2 regions of the Streptomyces sp. NPDC001513 genome follow, and region 1 is predicted to be linked to the other one. Evidence: riboswitches for the same ligand, from Rfam matches in the RefSeq annotation. Region 1 holds a riboswitch; the other holds the start of a gene.

Region 1 (4,377 bases):
GGCCCGGGCCACCGCGACGGGGCGGCGCAGCAGGGAGGCCACGGCCACGGAGGCGTTGTCCACGATCCGGTTCACCGCCATGTCGGCGGCCCGGCGGTCGAGGGCGGGGGGCCGCTCGGTGCCGGTGGCCGTCTCGGCCAGCTTCCAGGCGAGCTGTTCCTCGCGCGGGAGACGGTCGGCGCTGGGATGGACGCGTACCTCGTGCTCGATCACGGAACTCCTCGGGTGCGGAAATCGTCGGGTGCGGAAATCGTCGGGTGCGGAAATCGGGCGCTTCGATGTCTCACCCTTTCCCGCTTTCGGAGCCGGGTCGACCGCTCCAACCTGCGGAATCACTCCCGGGGAATCCTGCGAATCTGCGAATCTTGCGAAAGAGGCGAGTGCTACCTTCGCAAGAGAGGACCAGGTGGAAAGGGACGCTGTCGCCCATGGGACGTACGGTCGGACGCAAGATCTACGCCCACGCGAAACTGCGCAGACTGCGGCGCGAGCGGGGCATGAACCAGGTGGAGCTGGCCCGCGCGCTCGACCTGTCCACCAGCTACCTCAACCAGATCGAGCACAGTCAGCGGCCGCTCACCGCACCCGTCCTGCTGAAGATCGCGGAGGTGTTCGGGGTCGACCCCGAGTTCTTCTCCGAAGCCCATGAGGAACGCCTCACCACCGATCTGCGGGCCGCCCTCGCGGACGAGGCCGGCGGGGTCTCGGTGGCCTCCCAGGAGATCGCGGACATGGCCCGGGACCACCCGGACATCGCGAAGGCGCTCGTGGCGCTCCACCACCGCTACCGCGACGCGGCCGAGCAGGCGGCCGCCCTGGCTCCGCCGGGAGACTCGACCGCCGCGGTGCGCGCCGAACCGCACGACGAGGTAAGGGACTTCTTCTACGCCCACCACAACCACTTCGACGAGCTCGACACCGAGGCGGAAGCCGTCGCGGCGAACCTGCGCGGCGGCTCCGTGTCCCGTACCGCGGACCGTCTCGCGGAAGTCCTCGCCACCCGGCACGGAGTGACCCTCCTCGACGGCGCCCCCGACCGCTCCTCGGACGCCCGCCGGTTCGACCGCGACCGGGGCCTCCTGTTCCTGTCGCCCTGGCTGACCGACGCGCAGCGGGCCTTCCAACTCGCCACCCAGCTGGCGCTGCTGGCCCACGGCCCGCTGCTCGACTCCCTGGTGGACGACACCGACTTCGACTCCGAGGCATCCTCGGGGCTGGCCAGGGTCGGGCTGGCGAACTACTTCGCGGGCGCCCTCCTGATGCCCTACGGGCCCTTCCGGGCGGCGGCCGAGGAACTGCGCTACGACATCGAGCTGCTCCAGGCCCGCTTCGGGGTCGGTTTCGAGACGGTCTGCCACCGGCTGAGCACCCTCCAGCGCACCGGGCAGCGCGGGGTGCCGTTCTCGTTCCTGCGGGCCGACCGGGCCGGGAACATCTCCAAGCGGCAGTCCGCGACCGACTTCCACTTCTCCCGGCTCGGCGGCACCTGCCCGCTGTGGACCGTCTACGAGGCGTTCTCCGCCCCCGGCCGGATCCTCACCCAGGTGGCCGAAATGCCCGACGGAAAGAGGTACTTCTGGATCGCGCGGACCGTGACCCGCGGCGCCCACGGCCATCGCGCACGACGGGCCGAGTTCGCCGTCGCGCTGGGCTGCGAGCTCCGCCACGCGTCCCGGCTCGTCTACGCCGAGGGCCTCGCGGTGGCGGATCCGTCGGCCGCGACCCCGATCGGCCTCGGCTGCCGGATCTGCGAACGCCGCGACTGCGCCCAGCGGGCCAGGCCGCCGGCCGGCGGCCGGCTCGCGGTGGACCCCGACCGTCAGACGTACGTCCCCTATCCGGTGTTCACGGGCGGATGATCTCGAATCGCCGTCCGATATCTGGAACGCTCTGCCCATTCTTTAGTCCGGCCGCCTAGTGTGGACCTCGCAGCTGGTTCGCCCCCGTCCGCCAGGCGGGAGGCGTCGTAAGAGGGAACCCGGTGGGAATCCGGGACTGCCCCGCAGCGGTAAGTGGGAACGACCGCCGTCATAAGCACTGGGACCGGAACCGGTCCTGGGAAGCGACGGCCAGTAGGTGTCTGCCCGAGTGGCCGGCGTGCCCATGAGTCCGAAGACCTGCCCGTTGCCCGAGCGCGAACGATCGCGCCCGGTTTCCCGGTGACCTCGTGGGCGGGTCGGCGTGCTTTCAGGCGGATCCTCCCCGTCGCGTACCCGTACGTACGTGACCGGCGGTCCGCCCGTTCCGGCACCCTTCGCGCCTTCGGCCCCCACCGGGTCCATGGAGACACGCTCGCGAAGGAGAGTTCCGTGACCACCGAGTCCGCAGCCGCGGCAGTACAGGCCACCGTCCACGGCTACCCCCGCCAGGGTCAGAACCGCGAACTGAAGAAGGCGATCGAGGGCTACTGGAAGGGCCGCGTCACCGCGGACACCCTCCGGGAGACCGCCCACGAGCTGCGCCGGGCCAACCGGGCCCAGCTGGCCGAAGCCGGCATCACCGAGGTTCCGACCGGGGACTTCTCGTACTACGACCACGTCCTGGACACCACGGTCATGGTCGGCGCGATCCCCACCCGACACCGGGCCGCCGTCGAAGCCGACGCCCTGGACGGCTACTTCGCGATGGCGCGCGGCACCCAGGACGTGGCCCCGCTGGAGATGACCAAGTGGTTCGACACGAACTACCACTACCTGGTCCCCGAGCTCGGCCCCGACACCGTCTTCACCGCCGACTCCACCAAGCAGGTCGCCGAACTCACCGAGGCCCTCTCCGCGGGGCACGCAGCCCGGCCCGTGCTGGTCGGCCCGGTCACCTACCTGCTCCTGGCCAAGCCCGCCCCGGGCGTGGCTGCCGACTTCGAGCCGATCACCCTGCTGGACCGGCTGCTGCCCGTCTACGCCCAGGTGCTGGCCGAGCTCCGCGCGGCCGGTGCCGAGTGGGTCCAGCTGGACGAGCCCGCCCTGGTGCAGGACCGCACTCCGGCCGAGCTGAACGCCGCGGCCCGCACCTACCGGGAACTCGGCGCCCTCACGGAACGCCCGAAGCTGCTCGTCGCCTCGTACTTCGACCGGCTGGGTGAAGCGCTCCCGGTGCTGGCGAAGGCCCCGGTGGAGGGCCTCGCCCTCGACTTCACCGATGCCGCGGCCGCCAACCTCGCCGACCTCGCGGCGGTCGGCGGGCTCCCGGGCAAGCGCCTCGTCGCGGGCGTGGTCAACGGCCGCAACATCTGGATCAACGACTACCAGAAGTCGCTGACCACGCTCGGGACCCTCCTCGGGCTCGCCGACCGGGTCGACGTCTCCGCCTCCTGCTCCCTCCTGCACGTGCCGCTGGACGCCGGCGCCGAGCGCGACATCGACCCGCAGGTGCGGCGCTGGCTCGCCTTCGCCCGCCAGAAGACGACCGAGATCACCACGCTCGCCCGCGGCCTCGCCCAGGGCACCGACGCGATCACCGCGGAACTCGCCGCGAACCGCGCCGACCTGGCCTCCCGCGCCACCTCTCCGATCACCCACGACCCCGCGGTACGGGCCCGCACCGCGGCGATCACCGACGCGGACGGGCGGCGCCCCCAGCCGTACGCCGACCGCGCGGTCGCCCAGCGCGCCCACCTGGGGCTGCCGCTGCTGCCCACCACCACGATCGGCTCGTTCCCGCAGACCGACGAGCTGCGCGTAGCCCGCGCCGACCTGCGGGCCGGGCGCATCGACACCGCCGGCTACGAGGAGCGGATCAAGGACGAGATCCGGGAGGTGCTCGCGTTCCAGGAGAAGACGGGCATCGACGTGCTCGTGCACGGTGAGCCCGAGCGCAACGACATGGTCCAGTACTTCGCCGAGCAGCTGACGGGATACCTGGCGACCCAGCACGGCTGGGTCCAGTCCTACGGCACCCGGTACGTGCGCCCGCCGGTCCTCGCCGGGGACATCTCCCGTCCGGAGCCGATGACCGTGCGCTGGACGACGTACGCCCAGTCGCAGACGGGCAAGCCGGTCAAGGGCATGCTGACCGGCCCGGTCACCATGCTCGCCTGGTCCTTCGTACGCGACGACCAGCCGCTCGGCGAGACCGCCCGCCAGGTCGGACTGGCCCTGCGCGACGAGGTGAACGACCTCGAAGCGGCCGGAACCTCGGTGATCCAGGTCGACGAGCCCGCCCTGCGCGAGACGCTTCCGCTGCGCGCCGACGGCCACGCCGACTACCTGGCGTGGGCCACGGAGTCCTTCCGGCTGACGACCTCGGGCGTGCGGCCGGAGACCCAGATCCACACCCACATGTGCTACGCGGAGTTCGGCGACATCGTCCAGGCCATCGACGACCTCGACGCCGACGTCATCAGTCTGGAGGCCGCCCGCTCCCACATGCAGGTCGCGA
Region 2 (4,377 bases), 100 kb from region 1:
CAGCGGAAACAGACACAGCGGCACGCGCGTTCGACGGTCTGGAAGAAGAATCAAGGAGCTCCACGCAAGGAGTAACGCCGTGCGCGTACTGTTCACCGGACCCGCTGCCGCAGGCCACCTGTTCCCGATGGTGCCCACCGCCCAGGCGCTCCAGGCCGCCGGGCACCAGGTGCTGTTCGCCGGTTCGACCCCGCTCGACCAGCTGCGGCAGACCGGCATCCCCACCGTCGAGATCGGCGACGGCTCGACGCTGACGGAGGCCTTCCGGCGCGCCTCGGACGACACCGAGCCGCAGTTCCTCACGGAAGGCAGGAGCCCGGAGGACATCCAGCGGCGGGCCACAGTCGGTTTCGCGGAACACAGCCGGGTCACCATCGACGGCCTGCTCGCGCTCGCCACCGCCTGGCAGCCGGACCTCATCGTCCACGACTCCTTCCAGGCCGCCGCACCCCTGGTCTCGGCGGCCCTCGGCATACCCGCCGTGGTGCACAACTTCGGCGTGCTGTCCGGGCTCGGCATGGTCGGCCGGCTCGCCGGCGTCCTGGTGGACGAGTACCGGACCCGTGAGCTCGAAGGCCCGGCGACCCGTACCGTCGTCGACGTCGTACCCGCTTCCCTCGGCGGGGACGGCACGGGCCTGCGCGTCCGCTACGTGCCGTACAACGGCGGCGGCACGGTGCCCGGCGATCTCGTGGCCCGGGGCTCCCGGCCCCGGATCGCCGTCACCCTCGGTACGGTGGTGACCACCTTCGCGGGCGTCGACCCGATCAGCCGGGTGATCGCCGAAGCCGCCTCCGTCGACGCCGAGTTCCTGCTCGCCGTGGGCGACACCGACCTGAGCCCGCTCGGCACCCTCCCCGCCAATGTCCGCCCCCTGCCCTGGGTGCCGCTGGCCCAGCTGCTGGACTCCGCCGACGCGGTCGTGCACCACGGCGGCTCCGGCACGATGCTCACCGCCGCCGCCCGGGGCGTCCCCCAGCTGATCCTCCCGCAGGGCGCCGACCACTTCATCAACGTCGACGCCGCGACGGGCCTGGGCTTCGCCCTGCGCGCGAGCGGCGACAGCGTGGACGCCGACCTGCTCGGCCGGCTCCTCACCGACGACGACCTGCGCAAGGCCGCCGCCACCACCCAGGCCGAGATATCCGCGCTGCCCTCCCCCGCCGACCTGGTCGCCTCCTTCGAAGCCCTCGCCTAGCAGCGCTCTCCGGCGGCCTTCCCCGCGGCCTTGCGGGCCGACTGACGCCGGGTGCGTGGCTCCGTACGGGGCCACGCACCCGGGAGGGGTCAGGCGCCCCAGCGCAGGGCGATGGTGTCGCCCACGTTGATCACCTTGTTGCGGACGGCGCCGGCGAAGGCGGAGCCGTCGACGCTGACCTTCCAGGTGTTGGAGCCGCTGTTGGCCTTGCCGTTGACGGCGGTGATCGTGCCGGTGCCCGACGAGGGGGTCACGCTGGTGACGCAGCCGGCCGGGGTGGCCGCGGTGGTGGCCGCGTTCAGGACGTCCCCGAGGGTGGTGGTCGTACCGGTCGGGGTGAAGGCCACGGAGCAGACCTTCAGGCCGCCGGCGCCGTCGTCGACGGTGAGGGCCAGCTTGGTGGCCGTACCGGCGGTGAAGGTGGACTGGGCGACCCACTGCGGGGCGCCGGGGGTCACCGGGACCGGCGGGGCGGCGGTGAAGCCGCCCCCGGCGACGGCGCGCAGGGAGTCGATGGAGGAGTAGGGGGACGGGGTGGTGTCGGCCGGCTTGTACTTGAAGCCGCCCCCCGGGTTGTACTGGTTGGCGAGCAGGAAGTCGATCGGGGTCTTGTTGGAGGCGGTGAGGAAGTCACCGGTCTGCGGGTTGATGCCGCAGGCGTTGAGCCCGGCGACGCCCCAGCCGTTGGAGCTGGTGTTGACGCCGTACATGGAGTTGAAGGCGCCGGTGGTGGCGAGCCTGCCCTTGAGGAAGTTCTTCGCCTGGACCACGTCGGCGTCGGTGTTGGGGACGCCCGAGACGCAGAGGGCCGCCATCGCCGCACCGGTCATGTCGACGTCGCCCGCGGCGGCCAGGGCCGTGGGGTTGCCCTCGGCCTTGCTGAAGGTCCAGCCGCCGTCGTTGTGCTGGTTGGCGCGGATGCGGGTGACGATCGAGTCGGTCAGCGCCTGCGGGATCCGGGTGCCGCCCGCCTGGGTCTTGGCGCCGCCGAGCGAAAGGGCCGCGAAGACGGTGCCGTTGAAGTTGCCGGACGGTCCGAAGTAGCCCGCCTCGGCGGTCTGCCAGTAGGAGTAGACGTTCGCTATGAGGTTTCTCGAGTCCGAGACGCGCGCCGGGTCGACGCCCGCCGCGTACGCGTTCAGCGTGCCGCGCTCGTAGTCGGTGACGACCGGGGTGGCGGACGGCCAGCCGGACGTGGCGATCAGGTTGCGGTAGACGGTTCGGGCGTTCTTCGTCGTGTCACCGCCCGGGGCGACGTCGACGACCGCCGTACCGGCCGCGGCGAAGGCGCTGAACGCCCACTCGTTGGACAGACCCGCGCCGGCGTACGAACCATCGGCCGCCTGCAGGGACTTGAGGTAGGCGACGCCGTTGGTCTTGGACGTGGCGATCTGCGCGGGCGTCGAGGTCGCGAAGGCGGGCAGCGCGGTGAGGGCGAAGGCGCCGAACGCGGCGGGCACCGCGAGCGCGAGACGGCGGGAGGTACGGGGACGGGACATGGCCTGCTCCTGGAATCGGCGGACGCCGGCCGGTCCCTGCTCCGTCCCGGCCCGTTGGGACGCGGGCGGACATGGCGGAGGCCGCCGTCCGGAACGCGTGGTACGGCTTCTCGGTGCTGCGTTTGCCGCGTGGGCATTCGGGCTCGGGAACGGCCCCCGCCGTCCCACACCGCTGCGCGTCAGCCCCGGATTCTCACCAGGTTCCCCCATGTGGCAGCCCTGGACGCTACCCGAGTGATCAGGGGTCCGCCAGCCGTCCCAACAGGGATGCGAACGACGGGATGCGGTGAGACACACGCCACCTTGACGCCCTGCCTCGGCCCGTGTTGCACTCCGCTGACAAGAACTCAGCACCAGGGGAAGCCGGTCGAAGTCCGGCGCTGACCCGCAACCGTAGGCCCGGCACCCGCCGGGCGAGTCGGAACACCTGGTGTGCAGTCATCTGTACGGAGAACGCCGTCGCGGACTACGGCGTGGTCGTCACCGCTCCCCGCGGGCCCAGCCGTGCCGGGGGGCGCATCGCCACGCACGCAGCCGCCCGGCAGAGACGAGGGCCGCGGTGGGGACCGAACAGCGGGACGAACGGCGTACGCACACCAGACGGCGGCTGCTGTCCCTGGCGACCGCGGCGTTCCTGACCCTCGGTGCGGGGGTGGCGTTCCTCACGGCGCCCACCTCGGCGAACGCCGACCCCATCGAGCAGTGCACGGCGACCACCGGCGCGGTCGTGGCCGTCGACTTCGGTCCCTTCGGCGGCAAGGTCGAGCGGGGCTGCGACACCACCCTCACGACGGGCTACGAGCTGCTGCACACGGCCGGGTTCACCACGGTCGGCACCCAGCACGACGGTGACGCCTTCATCTGCCGCCTCGGGTTCGGCACCTTCAACTCCGGGACGGAGTACCCCACTCCGGACAAGGAGGACTGCGTCCTCACCCCGAAGGCCACCGCCTACTGGTCGTACTGGCACGCCTCGCCCGGCGACCAGAAGTGGACCTACAGCTCCCTCGGCGCGAAGTCCCGCGCGCCGAAGCCCGGTGACGTGGACGCCTGGGTGTTCGGCGGGACCGATGTCGGCGGCACCTCCGGCAAGCCCACCTTCTCCCCCGACGACGTGCGGGCCGGCGGCGGGGGCCCCAAGCCGGACCCCACCGGCCCGAAGCCGCCGGACGTACCGCCGGGCGCGGTCGATCTCCCCGCCGCCACCCGCTGGCTGACCGGGAAGCTGATCGAAGGCGAGCGCGTCCTCAAGGCGGACTCCACCGATACGGACTACCCGGCGACCACCGAGGTGATCTACGCCCTGGCCGCGGTCGACCCGAAGAGTCCGGCCGCGCAGAAGGCCGCCGCCTTCCTCGCCACCCCCGCGCACACGGAGGCGTACGCGTACCCGGCCGGCAAGGACCAGGCCCCGGACGCCACCGCCGCGGCCCGGCTCGCGCTCGTCGCCGAGGCCACCGGCAAGGACCCCCGCGCCTTCGGCGGGCGCGACCTGCTCGGCGACCTCGTGAAGTACGTCTGCACCAGCGGCGTCGAAGCCCCCGAGCCGGTCCCCGGCTGCATGACCAAGGGCGACTTCCGCACCCCCTACCAGGCCGAGGGCCAGGCCCTGGCCGTGATCGCCCTGGTGAACGGCGGTGTCACACCGCCCGCCGACGCCGTGGCCCGGATGACCGCGTT

What was found. Region 1 has a riboswitch for cobalamin ahead of metE (5-methyltetrahydropteroyltriglutamate--homocysteine S-methyltransferase). Riboswitches for the same ligand answer to the same signal wherever they lie in the genome.
Region 2: linked by a shared signal. The riboswitch ahead of ACFYZ4_RS32205 (hypothetical protein) and the one ahead of metE (5-methyltetrahydropteroyltriglutamate--homocysteine S-methyltransferase) in region 1 are both predicted to bind cobalamin.

Annotation. Positions count from the first base shown of each region.
Region 1 covers NZ_JBIAVU010000016.1:113,082-117,458, forward strand. Annotated here, with positions in the region: gene ACFYZ4_RS31780 (MmgE/PrpD family protein) at 1-213, opposite strand, end outside; gene ACFYZ4_RS31785 (short-chain fatty acyl-CoA regulator family protein) at 429-1,859, shown strand; cobalamin riboswitch at 1,917-2,140, shown strand; gene metE (5-methyltetrahydropteroyltriglutamate--homocysteine S-methyltransferase) at 2,310-4,377, shown strand, end outside.
Region 2 covers NZ_JBIAVU010000016.1:214,550-218,926, reverse strand. Annotated here, with positions in the region: gene ACFYZ4_RS32210 (nucleotide disphospho-sugar-binding domain-containing protein) at 80-1,198, shown strand; gene ACFYZ4_RS32205 (hypothetical protein) at 1,288-2,697, opposite strand; cobalamin riboswitch at 2,808-2,941, opposite strand; cobalamin riboswitch at 3,010-3,147, shown strand; gene ACFYZ4_RS32200 (prenyltransferase/squalene oxidase repeat-containing protein) at 3,257-4,377, shown strand, end outside.